2 regions of the Fictibacillus sp. 23RED33 genome follow, and region 2 is predicted to be linked to the other one. Evidence: a T-box and tRNA genes for the amino acid it is inferred to sense, from the RefSeq annotation. Region 2 holds a T-box; the other holds one or more tRNA genes.

Region 1 (6,781 bases), on a different contig from region 2:
TTCATAAAAATATTAGCAGAATAGAAAACAGTGATTTAACGCCAGTATGTATATAGAGATGAGGCGATGTTTTTTGAATAGACCCATTGGAGTCATTGATTCAGGAGTGGGAGGTTTAACGGTAGCAAGAGAGATCATGAAACAGCTACCAAAAGAAGAGATTATCTACTTAGGAGATACGAAAAGGTGTCCGTATGGCCCGAGACCATTTGAAGAAGTTAGGGCTTATACGTGGGAAATGATTGACTTTCTTTTAGAACAGGAGATTAAGATGCTTGTTATTGCCTGTAATACAGCAACTGCAGCAGTTTTAGAAGAAGCGAAGAGAAAGTTAGACATTCCTGTCTTAGGAGTTATCCATCCAGGTACTCGTTCCGCTTTAAAAGCGACGAAAAATAATCATGTCGGTGTGATTGGGACAGTCGGAACGATTAATAGTGGTGCTTATAAACAGGCGCTAACACAGATTCGTAACGATGTAATCGTAGAAAGTTTAGCATGCCCGTTGTTCGTTCCGCTTGTTGAACAAGGAAAGTTATCTGGTGAAGAGACATTAAGTGCAGTTTCAGAAACACTATATCCGCTTAAGGATCTTTCCATCGATACGTTAATTCTGGGATGCACTCATTACCCGTTGTTAAGATCAATCATTCAGCAAGTGATGGGTGAACATATCACGTTGATCTGTTCAGGTGCAGAAACTGCGCGTGAAGTTTCTGTCATCTTAGACCATAGTGGGCTTTTAAATACAGAAGATGCTAAACCGATGCACCGATTTTTAGCGACAGCAGAGAGCGATCATTTCCTGCAGATCGCCAACCATTGGCTAGACCGTAAGATTGAAAAAGTAGAATGTATGAAGTTGTAGTTTTCAAAGAGCATGAAAATTAGGTAACCTCATAATTAGAATATTGAATTGAAAGAGTAGGATCCTTTTTGGGGTTCTGCTCTTTTCTTTTAATTAAAGCCAGTCTCTTTTATTTTTTGTACAAGTGGTCTAATGGGAGAGGAGAGCTCGTATACATAATAGTACAAACCACTTGAGGAGGGAAAGTATGCGCAAAATGATGAAGTCAGGAGCACCGCTTATTATATTATCAGCTTCATTGCTGGTATCAGGTTGCGGACTATGGGGAGAGAAAGCAGGAAATGAGCTTGATCCCCCTAAAGTGAATTACGTGAAAGAAGGTCAGTCGCTGGATAAGAAAGACAAAGCGGCGAGTGCAGAGCAAACGAATAAGCGGCAACTGTTTTTATTCGACAGCAACGGGATGGTTGTCCCACAGGTACTGGCTCTTCCAAAGAACGATGAAACGGCTAAACAAGTATTGCAGTATCTTGTAAAAGACGGCCCTGTAAGCAATCTGCTTCCTAACGGTTTTCAAGCTGTTCTGCCAGCTGATACAGAAGTGTTATCGGTAAATATCAAAAAGGGGACAGCTACGGCAAATTTTTCAAAGGAATTTACAGAGTATAATGCAGCGGATGAAATGAAGATCTTGCAAGCTATTACATTCACACTTACTCAGTTTGACAACATAAAAAAAGTTAAAATACAAATCGCAGGAAAGAACCAAAATTCAATGCCTGTTAATAATACTCCAGTTGGTGACGGTGTGAGTCGTGTTGACGGGATAAATCTCGAAAATGGCAGTGTGGCAGATATCACGAATAGTGAACTTGTAACTCTCTATTTCTTGGCACAGACACAGGATCAAACGTATTATGTACCAGTAACGCGTCGAGTTGCAAAAGAGGGGACAGATAAAGTAACAGCAACGATCGAACATCTAATTGATGGTCCATCTGCAGAAAGCAGCCTTTTAACAGACTTTAGAACAGATGTGAAACTGTTAAGTACACCTGTCGTCAAAGATGGTGTTGTTACATTAAACTTCAATGGAGCTTTGCTGGATAATAAAGAAGAAAGCATGATTGCAGATGAAGTGTTAAATTCAATTGTTCTTTCGCTTACAGAGCTATCTGAAGTGAAGAAAGTGGCGATTAAAGTTGATGGGAAGTCTAAGATATTCAATGAAAAAGGTAAAGAACTTACAGCCCCGGTTTCAAGACCTAAAGAAGTGAATACAGGTGAATTTTAAAATCAAATAGGTTGTGATACAGTAAAGAGGCGAATATTCGTCTCTTTTTTTATTGCTCTGTTGTTTTGAAAGTAGTTGATTTCCGTTTCAGGTGTCTCGCTTTCCGCGGGGCGATCGGTGAGCCCCTTGCCGCTTTGCGCCTTTAAGGGTCTCACCTGACCGCTCGTCCCGCAGGAGTCTCAAACCTTACACTCCAATCAACTTTGTCGACGATGAGAATGAACATGCAAAAGTAACAATCTTTTGCAAGCGAAATGAGAAGAGCTTTGGACAACCTTTGTACTTTTAAAGTATTTGATTCCGCTTTATGTCCCTCGCATTCCAAATGGGAGGCGTACATTTTATAGTTGAAGACGCTTCACCAAATGACAGTAATATCACAATCCTATAGAAAAACTTTTTACAAAACGGAGGCGTACCTAATGAAAATTTTAGTTGCAACGAAAAATAGAGGTAAAGCTAAAGAATTTCAATCGATGTTAGGAAGTTTTGGGGTTGAGATCCTCACTTTAAACGATATTGAAGGAAGTCCTGACGTTGAAGAAACTGGAGTCACTTTTGAAGAGAACGCTATTTTAAAAGCTGAAACCATCTCTAAACAGATGAATATTCCTGTTATCGCGGATGACTCAGGATTAGAGATCCATGCTTTAGAAGGACGACCTGGCGTTTATTCAGCTAGGTATGCAGGTATACATAAAAGTGATGAAGAGAACATGAACAAAGTCTTAGAAGAACTTCAGAATGTTGAAGATAACGATAGAAACGCTCAGTTTGTATGTGCTTTGGCTTTTGCGAGACCTCAAAAAGAAACGCTAGTTGTAAAAGGGGAGTGTAAAGGTCAGATTTTAAGAGAAAAGAAGGGAACGGAAGGTTTCGGGTATGATCCGATTTTCTTTCTTCCTCAATTAAATCGTTCGATGGCAGAGTTAGCAAAAGAAGAAAAAAATAAAATTAGTCATAGAGCAATAGCTTTGGAAAAACTAAAAAAACTGATCAATGAGGAGGATCTCTTATGGGAAAAGCCTTAATCGTTAGTGATAGTCACGGGTTAACAGATGAGTTAGAAACATTAAAGAGCCGCTATCAAAATGAAGTAGATCTTATGATCCATTGCGGTGATTCAGAGCTTTCGACATCATCTAAAGAAATGTCTGGATTTGTAACGGTTAAAGGTAATATGGATTATTTAGGCGATGATTTTCCTAACGAAGCCATTGAGCTGTTGGGAGATACTTGTATATATATAACACATGGTCATTTATACGATGTAAAAATGTCTTATCTTTCACTCGCATACAGGGCAGAGGAAACAGGTGCAGCAATTGCTTGTTTTGGGCATTCACACGTAGCTGAAGCCTTTGAACGTGAGGGAATGATCTTTATCAATCCTGGGAGTATCAGGCTGCCTAGAGGTTCTTTTGAAAAGACATATGCGTTGTTGGAGATTGAAGATAATAGGATATCGGTAAGTTTTTATTCACTCAATGGTATACGTATCGATCAGTTAAGTAGAACATTTGAAAAAAAAACAGTTAGAAAATAAAAAAGTTGAGAAAATGGGTTGACTATAATTTAGATATCATGTATATTTAGTTATGTCGTCGCGACAAGGTCTAAATTGTCTGCGGGTGTAGTTTAGTGGTAAAACAAGAGCCTTCCAAGCTCTGGTCGTGAGTTCGATTCTCATCACCCGCTCCATTTGTTTTTCTCACGTTCAAATGGTCCATGAAAAGTTACATCTGAAGTTAACAGATCTTACAATTAAAATGCATGATAAAAATATATTTGTATCCACAGTCGACGGGTGGAACAAATCACTGTGTGCCCGCAGCGCATGGTAATTGCGGAAAGCGCCATTACTATGCGAAAGGGGCTCCAATACATATGTCCCAGTAGCTCAGCCGGATAGAGCATACGCCTTCTAAGCGTACGGTCGGGAGTTCGAATCTCTCCTGGGACGCCATAATACTTACATAATGACAACTTTTCGACACGCTTGATGTCCTCTATTAAAGGATATCAAGCGTGTTTTTTTATTTTTGATGAAAGCGCTTTAAAAATGTTTACAATGCAACGCGTTAAAGCTTCAAAACCTTATGGGTATGGGAATGAAAGCGTGTACAAAATAACTGAAAAGTCAGAATTCGGTGAAATATCGAAAATTCGGTGTTGATTCTTTAATAAGATGGGCGTAATATTGTCAACAATTATTAAATTATTTTTAAAAAATTCAAATAATTCAAATTGACACGTAAAGGAGGATCACGATGCAGGAGCAATGGGTTTATGTTAATGGTGAGCACGTATTAAAGGAAGACGCCAAAGTCTCAGTTTACGATCATGGATTTTTATATGGAGATGGGGTGTTTGAAGGTATTCGAGTCTATAACGGAAATGTATATCGGCTAGACGAACATCTTCAGCGTTTATACGAATCAGCTCAATCCATTATGCTGACAATTCCACACACTAAAGAAGAACTAACAGACATCATCGTTCAAACGCTCCAGAAAAACAAATATCGTGATGCTTATATTCGACTAGTTATCTCACGAGGAAAAGGAAACTTAGGGTTGGACCCTTTTACATGCGGCCAACCGGGAGTCATTGTCATTGCAGAACAGCTTGCACTATTTCCTAAAAAACTTTATGAAACAGGTTTAGAAATCATAACGGTGGCAAGCAGAAGGAACCGTCCGGATGTGCTAAGTCCTAAAGTTAAATCGCTAAACTACCTAAACAATATCTTAGTTAAGATCGAGGCTAGTCTTGCTGGAGTTAGTGAAGCATTGATGCTTAACGATCAAGGGTACGTGGCGGAAGGTTCTGCTGATAATGTGTTTATTATCAAAGGAAATACGATCAAGACGCCGCCAGGATACTTAGGAGCTTTAGAAGGAATCACTCGAAACGCGATTGTTGAGATCGCACGAGCACAAGGATACAACATGGTTGAAGAGCCATTCACGAGACATGATGTTTATGTGGCAGATGAAGTATTTCTAACTGGAACTGCAGCTGAAGTTATTGCGGTAGTAAAAGTTGATGGAAGAGTAATCGGAAACGGAGCACCAGGTGAACATACGAACAAACTTTTAAAATCCTTCAGAGAAAAAGTAGTTGAAGAAGGAGTTAAGGTGTATCCGAACCAAGCTGTTCAAGCTGGATAAAAGAAGTATAGGAGTGTTACAGATATGCGCAGTAATATGATCAAGCAAGGAATCGATAGAGCCCCGCACAGAAGTCTTCTCCACGCAGCGGGAGTTGCACCAGAGGATATGGATAAACCTTTTATCGGTGTTTGTAATTCCTATGTTGATATTATTCCGGGGCATATGCATCTAAACAAAGTAGGTGAATGGGTAAAAGAAGCCATTAGAGAAGCTGGTGGAATTCCGTTCGAATTTAATACGATCGGCGTAGACGATGGAATTGCGATGGGGCATATCGGTATGAGGTATTCACTTCCAAGCAGAGAGGTCATCGCAGACGCAGCAGAGACGGTTATCAACGCCCATTGGTTCGACGGTGTGTTCTACATACCTAACTGTGACAAGATCACGCCTGGTATGTTAATGGCAGCTGTAAGGACGAATGTTCCGGCAGTATTTGTTTCAGGTGGTCCAATGGAAGCCGGAAAGTCTATGGCAGGAAAATCCCTATCCCTTGCCTCGGTATTTGAAGGAGTAGGTTCTCATTTAGCTGGAAAGATGACGAGAGAAGAACTTTTAGAACTCGAAACGAGTGCTTGCCCGACTTGTGGATCATGCTCAGGTATGTTTACAGCCAACAGCATGAATTCCATTATGGAGATGCTAGGTATTACACTGCCGGGTAACGGAACGATCGTAGCTACCTCAGACGAAAGAAGAGAACTGATCAAAGAGGCTGCAACGTCACTTATGGATCTTGTGAAAAACAATATAAAACCAAGAGATATTATAACGAAAGAAGCAATTGATGACGCATTTGCATTAGACATGGCGATGGGTGGCTCAACGAATACCGTTCTTCATATGCTTGCTATCGCAAATGAAGCTGAGATTGATTATGACTTATCATCAATCAACGAGATCGCAGAGCGAATTCCATATTTATCAAAGATCAGTCCTGCATCGGATTATTCCATGCAAGATGTTCACAGAGCAGGCGGTGTCAGTGCGATCATCAATGAACTCTGTAGAATGGAAGGTGCCATCCATAACGATCGGTTAACGATAAGTGGAGAAACGTTAGAGCACCGAGTCCGGCATGCGGAAATTATGGATGATGATGTTATTCGTAAGAAAGATAATGCTTATTCGCCAGTAGGCGGTTTATCTATACTTTATGGAAATATTGCACCAGATGGTTGTGTGATCAAAGTGGGAGCTGTTGATCCTTCAATAAAAACATTTCAAGGCGAGGCGATCGTCTATGAATCCCAAGAAGAAGCGATCGAAGGCATTAATAATGGTGAAGTAAGAGAAGGGCATGTCGTTGTCATTCGATACGAAGGACCGAAGGGTGGACCAGGTATGCCGGAGATGCTCTCTCCCACATCAGCTATTGCTGGAAGGGGATTGAGTACGAAAGTAGCACTGATCACGGATGGCAGATTTTCTGGAGCGTCTCGGGGAATCTCTATCGGTCACATCTCGCCAGAAGCGGCACAAGGCGGACCTATCGCGTTCGTG
Region 2 (6,781 bases):
GTTAAATGGTCAGATGCACCTGTTTCTGTTCAAGGAATGTATCGATTATTATTTACATTGATCTTGATGTTTCCATTCGTTTGGAAACAAGTTCGTTTTTTGAAAAAAATGACTTGGCAAGAAGGCTTTTTGTTATTTTTATCAGGAACCTTTCTAGCTCTTCATTTTTTGTTTTGGATGGGATCTTTGAAATTAACTACCGTTGCAAGCTCTACGATACTGCTTTCTTTACAGCCTGTTTTTGTAATGATAGGAGCATACATAGCGTTTCGCGAAAGAACTTCAAAGGCAGCAATCATTGGGATGGTTGTTGCGATCGTTGGGGCTATTATGATTGGTTGGGGAGATATTGGCATCTCAATAAAACATATTCAAGGAGATGTTTTATCTATTTTAGGAACGATTGTAGTTGCAGCTCATATGCTGATCGGTCAAAAGCTTCTAAGAACATTTCCTGCTACACTTTATAGTTTTTCTGTATTTTTTGTTGCTGTCATTGTTTTTGGAATCTATAATTTGACTTTGTCTATACCGATGACTGGGTATCCAGAGAAAGAATGGGGGATCTTTGTACTGCTTGCCATCATACCAACTGTATTTGGACATGTATTGTTCAATTGGCTATTAAAATATGTAACAGCTGCTACGATATCAATGGCAATCTTAGGTGAACCAGTTGGGGCAACTTTGTTAGCTTACCTATTACTTGATGAATCACTAACTCTTTCCCAATGGAGTGGTGGTGCTATCGTGTTAGCGGGGCTGTATTACTTCTTGCAAAATACGCGAAAACAAAATAGACGTTCAACTCCTGCACCGATCAAGCCACCAGTAACATCAGGTCCAATTGTAAAAAAAGGGTAAGAGCCTTTTTCTATGCTTTTTATGGGCATTCTTATATGATGAAACAAACAGATGAAAAAAGGAGATTGATCTCATGAGTAACTATGCAAAAGCTACTTTTGCTGGAGGATGCTTTTGGTGTATGGTCACACCATTTGAAGAGTGGCCAGGCATCATTTCTGTAGAATCAGGCTATACAGGTGGTCACAAAGAAAATCCAACTTATAAGGAAGTCTGCAGCGAAACAACCGGCCATTTTGAAGCCGTTCAAATCACATTTGATCCATCCATCATTTCGTATGAAAAAATCGTCTCAGTTTTTTGGAAACAAATTGATCCTACTGATGCTGGCGGACAATTTTACGATCGTGGAGATTCGTACCGTACTGCCATTTTTTATCATGATGAAGAACAAAAAACGGTCGCTGAAAAATCAAAAAAGGAATTAGAAGAGAGCGGTCGATTCGACAAGCCGATCGCAACTTTAATTTTACCTGCTGATACGTTTTATTCTGCTGAAGAATATCACCAGGATTATCATAAAAAGAATCCTTTTCATTACAAACGCTATCGCCAAGGCTCAGGGCGAGATGCCTTTATCAAATCACACTGGGTAGATAGTGGGCAAAAAGAAGAAATACTAAAAACCCTTAATCCTATGCAATATAACGTTACACAAAAAGATGCAACAGAACCTCCTTTTCAAAATGAATTTTGGAACCATACAGAAGAAGGGATCTACGTGGATATCGTTTCTGGGGAGCCTCTTTTCAGTTCTTTAGACAAATTTGATAGCAGCTGTGGCTGGCCTAGTTTTACAAAACCTGTTCGTTCATCTACTGTCGAAGAAAAGGAAGATTTATCTCACGGTATGATCAGGACGGAAGTGAGAAGTAAGGATGCAGATTCTCACTTAGGACATGTATTCACAGATGGTCCAAGAGATCAAGGTGGATTAAGATATTGCATCAATTCTGCAGCACTTCGTTTTATTCCTAAGAACGAACTTAAAGAAAAAGGATATGGAGAATACCTCACTCTGTTCGAACAAAAATAAACCAGCCTTGAGCTGGTTTATTTTTGTTCAGAAGAGGAATAAGAATGTGATTGTATATATTTTAATCGAGCAAATAAAATGATAGCGCCAGCTGAAAGACCAGATATCAATCCGATCCAATACCCATATGCACCAAGCGACGTAAAATTAGCTAGGTAGTATCCAACCGGTAGACCGAGCACCCAGTATGAGATAAATGAAAGCATAAAGGTGACATTTACATCTTTATAGCCTCTTAGTGCACCTTGAATCGGAGCGCCTATAGCGTCAGCTAGTTGAAAGAACACCGCATACCATAAGAACGAAGTCGTAATTTGAATGACTTCTGGTTCTTTTGAATAGATTCTCGCTACTTGTTCATCGAACACCATTAAGAGACCAGAGAGAATTAGGGCAAAGCCAACAGCCGTAACGATTCCTATATAGCTATACTGTGCGGCATCCTTAAAGCGTTTCGCGCCTACTTCATAACCAACTGCAATCGTGAGCGCAAAAGAGATACTCAAAGGCAGCATATATAAGAATGAAGCAAAGTTTAGTGCAGCTTGGTGAGCAGCGATTGTTATCGTGTTGAAATCACTCATTAAAAGTGTAACAGCAGCAAATATACTTACTTCAAAGAAGATGGCAAGACCAATCGGAACGCCGATCTTCAACTGTTCTTTCCAAGCAGTTAAAGAAGGTTTATAGAACGTTCGAAACAGTTTATATCTTCTGAACGGGTTCATGTTAACAACGATCATAACGGTTATAATTGCAGTTACCCAATACGTTATTGCTGTTGCCACACCAGCACCTACACCACCTAATTCGGGAAAACCACCTTTACCGAATATGAATAAGTAGTTAAAGATAGCATTTACGGGTAATCCAATCAGTGTGATAAACATCGTAATTCTAGTTTGACCTAAAGCGTCGATGAAAGATCGAAGTGCACCATATAAAAACAGCGGCATGATGCCGAACGATAATGCGATTAAATAGCCTCTTGCAACATTTTCTACTTCTTTTTCGAGAGACATCGCACCTAAAATGGGATCTAACACAACTGATCCTAATGCAACAACGATGACTGAAATTACGACCGACAAGTAAACAGCTTGCATGACGGACCGGGGCACATTTTTTGTATTCTTAGCTCCTTCAAGCTGTGAAACAATAGGTGTTAATGCCATTAGGATACCATTTAGTCCAGTGAAGATCGGAACCCATAAACTCGATCCGATAGCTACACCTGCTAGTTGATCTGCACCTGAACGGCCGCTCATTACCGTATCTAAGAAATTCATGGCATATAAGCCTAACTGAGTGATCAATACGGGGATCACCAGTATTAAGAAATTTTTATATTTACTTCTTAACGAATATGTCTGTATCATCTGCATACTTCCTTTAGTAGTTAAACTGTCAATTCGAGACAATGAATTATATCATAAAACATAACTAATATACGTGAAGGAGAAACTATGAGTGTTCAATTTCTTTTTGAAGTTCAATCTGTTCTGCCAGGAGAGCAAAGCAACGAAAAAATTGTACTGGTTTCAACAGAGCTTTTATATAGAAGCAGTGGAGAAACAATCTATACAGGTATAATCCCGGTTAGAGTAACTGAGCATGGAGTGTTTGTATCGGTCCCAGCAGTTACAGCTGCCTTCAACTCAAAGTATTTACGAACGGAAACGTTATTTCGGTTAAAACGATACATTAAACGAATGAGAGATTACTTGGATTTTGATAAAAAGGAATAAGTTGACTTTTTGCTTTTACCTTCATATAATATGAAAAACTATATGTCAGAACATTTATGAAAAAGAGAGTAGTCTGTAAGGATGTTATATAGCGAGCAAGGGATTGGTGTAAGCCTTGCACAACCTTCAGACGAAGCGCACTTTGGAAATGTTTGCTTGAAAACGAAGTAGAGCAAACCGGGACTTCCCGTTAACAAGTCAAGTGGCCTTTAGGCAATGAGAGTGGTACCGCGGTTAATTTCCGTCTCTTCTATTAATTTAGAAGAGGCGGATTTTTTTATTTTAGGGAGGTTAAAGAATGAACGGTAAAAAAGTATTTGCAGCTTATTTAAAAGAAAAAATTGGTAGTGAACTATCTTTCGAAGAAATTGATTCCGCTATTGAAAAACCTAAACAAATCCAACAAGGTGATCTAGCATTTCCTTGTTTTCAATTAGCTAAGATCTATAAGAAGTCTCCAAATGAAATCGCAACAACGTTAGCTGGTGGAACGAGTCAAGATGCGTTTGAGAAAATTGAAGTTGTTGGAGGCTACGTGAATGCTTTTTTAAATAAAAAAGTAGCTGCTGTATCGCTGTTAACTCAAATATTAAAGGAGAAAAATAACTATGCAAATCATCGTTTTGGTAATCAAAAGACAATCGTTATCGATCTTTCTTCTCCTAATATTGCAAAGCCTTTCTCAATGGGACACTTGCGTTCAACAGTAATTGGTTCCTCAATAGCCGCGATCAGTGAAAAATGTGGGTACACGACATTTAAAATTAATTATATAGGTGATTGGGGTACACAATTTGGTAAATTAATCTGTGCGTACTTAAAATGGGGGTTGGAAAATAAGGTAAAAGATAATCCGATCGGAGAGCTGACTAAACTTTACGTTCGCTTTCATGAAGAAGCTGAAAAAGATCCTTCGTTAAATGATGAAGGGAGAATGTGGTTTAAGAAATTAGAAGATAATGATCCCAAAGCAAAAGAATTATGGATTTGGTTTAAAGAAGCATCCTTAGACGCATTTCAGAACATCTATAAATTATTGGATGTCCATTTCGATTCTTATAACGGTGAAGCGTTCTTTAACGATAAGATGGAAGCTTCCGTAAAAGCCCTGCAAGAAGAGAATTTGTTAGAACTCTCTGATGGTGCCCAGGTTGTAAGAGTAGGTGAAGATCTACCACCGTGTTTGATCAAAAAAACGGACGGCGCCACTCTGTATGCTACACGTGACATTACTGCTGCCATCTATAGAAAGAAAACCTATGACTTTGACGAGGCATTTTATGTTGTCGGACACGAACAATCTCTACATTTTGAACAAGTGAAACGCGTATTGAAAAAGCTTGGACACGATTGGGCTGATCACATGCATCATGTTCCTTTCGGGCTTATTTTACAGAATGGTAAAAAGATGAGTACACGAAAAGGAAGAACTGTACTATTAGAAACTGTTATCTTAGAAGCAGTAAAGTTAGCAGAACAAAATATTAGAAGTAAAAATCCTGAACTCCAAGATTTACAGAATGTCGCACGTCAAGTAGGGGTAGGCGCGGTTATTTTTCATGATTTAAAAAATGAAAAAGGAAACGATGTGGAATTCTCGCTTGATACGATGCTTAAATTTGAGGGCGACACAGGGCCGTATGTGCAGTATACAGCTGCTCGAATACAGACAATATTAAATAAAGGAAATTTTAACGGAAGTGTTCCGAAAGAGTTGTCCATCGAATTAGAAAGCTGGGAGATCATATCTGTATTAAATGAATTCCCTGAAGTTGTTGAACAGGCATTTCGCAGAAAAGAACCATCTGTTATTTCAAAATATGTTTTAAAGTTATCTCATAAATTCAATCACTACTATGCAAATGTGAAAATATTAAATACTAAAGAAACCCCGGAACGACTTGCGTTATGTGCAGCAGTTCAAATCGTCCTGAAAGAAGGATTACGATTATTAGGCGTTCAAACACCGAATAAAATGTAAAGTTACCCGTTATTTTGCTGCGAAGTTTATTTAGTAGCAAATCATCTAGAATCCGTTATATAATCTTATAACTTCATATAAATTATGGGATCGAGGAACGGACAATGAATTTAAATGAACATACGAAGGGTATATGGTATGCCGCTTTTTCTTATTTAATATGGGGATTCCTTCCACTGTATTGGAAACCACTTCAATCAGCAGGATCCGTTGAGATTTTTGCACACCGCATCTTATGGTCTTTTCTTTTAATGATCGCTGTAATGTTCTTATTAAATAAGAAAAACGCTCTTACAAGAGATGTAAAAGTGCTCTTTGGTAATAAGAAACAATTTCTATCTGTATTTACCGCTTCACTATTAATAAGCGGGAATTGGGTCATGTATATTTGGGCCGTCAATACAGACCATGTTGTTGAAGCTAGCTTAGGCTATTATATTAATCCACTTGTTAGTGTAATTCTGGGCATGCTTGTATTGAAAGAAAAATTAAACAGCTGGCAGCTCGTATCCTTTGTATTAGCCGCATGTGGAGTTTTTCTATTAACGTGGCAACATGGAGAGTTCCCTTGGGTAGCTGTTTCTCTAGCTCTTTCGTTCGGCCTGTATGGACTTGTAAAAAAACTTGGGAGTTTTGACTCGTTAACGGGCTTAACATTTGAGACGATGTTTGTCTTTCCATTAGCTCTCATTTATTTGATCTATCTTCAATGGAACGGGGAGGCGTCATTTATTTCTGGAGGCACTTCTACGACACTACTTTTATGGGGAGCTGGACTTGTGACTGCAGTACCATTACTTTGCTTTGCGCAAGGTGTAAAGCGGATCTCTATGACGATGATCGGTTTTCTACAATACATTGCTCCCACTATCATGCTCGTATTAGGTGTATTTTTGTATCATGAAACATTTAGTCAGATTCATGTCATTTCATTTACCTTGATATGGATCGCGCTCCTTATTTTTACGGTCAGCAAAACAAAATGGGCAAATTATCTCATAAATCGTAAAAAACAAAATTCACTTTCTGCGAAAATATAGTATAATGGCAATGACCATTGTTACAGTTGAAACCTTATCAATGATAAGGTTCTTTTCATTCATTGTTTGAGAGCGCTTTAAATAGGGAAAAATTCAATGGCGAGAAATGATG

What was found. The T-box of region 2 lies ahead of argS (arginine--tRNA ligase). A T-box ahead of a tRNA ligase gene usually reads a tRNA of that ligase, here a tRNA-Arg.
Region 1: it has a tRNA-Arg gene. The T-box ahead of argS (arginine--tRNA ligase) is inferred to sense a tRNA for this amino acid. The anticodon was not compared.

The regions. Positions count from the first base shown of each region.
Region 1 is NZ_JACZDX010000005.1:87,970-94,750, reverse strand. It holds gene racE (glutamate racemase) at 74-868, shown strand; gene IHV09_RS16390 (GerMN domain-containing protein) at 1,065-2,102, shown strand; gene IHV09_RS16385 (XTP/dITP diphosphatase) at 2,525-3,133, shown strand; gene IHV09_RS16380 (metallophosphoesterase family protein) at 3,118-3,648, shown strand; tRNA gene IHV09_RS16375 (tRNA-Gly) at 3,730-3,803, shown strand; tRNA gene IHV09_RS16370 (tRNA-Arg) at 3,992-4,068, shown strand; gene ilvE (branched-chain-amino-acid transaminase) at 4,373-5,275, shown strand; gene ilvD (dihydroxy-acid dehydratase) at 5,300-6,781, shown strand, end outside.
Region 2 is NZ_JACZDX010000001.1:1,315,540-1,322,320, forward strand. It holds gene IHV09_RS06900 (DMT family transporter) at 1-864, shown strand, start outside; gene msrA (peptide-methionine (S)-S-oxide reductase MsrA) at 938-1,900, shown strand; gene IHV09_RS06910 (MATE family efflux transporter) at 1,918-3,279, opposite strand; gene IHV09_RS06915 (hypothetical protein) at 3,367-3,648, shown strand; T-box leader at 3,696-3,900, shown strand; gene argS (arginine--tRNA ligase) at 3,947-5,629, shown strand; gene rarD (EamA family transporter RarD) at 5,734-6,669, shown strand.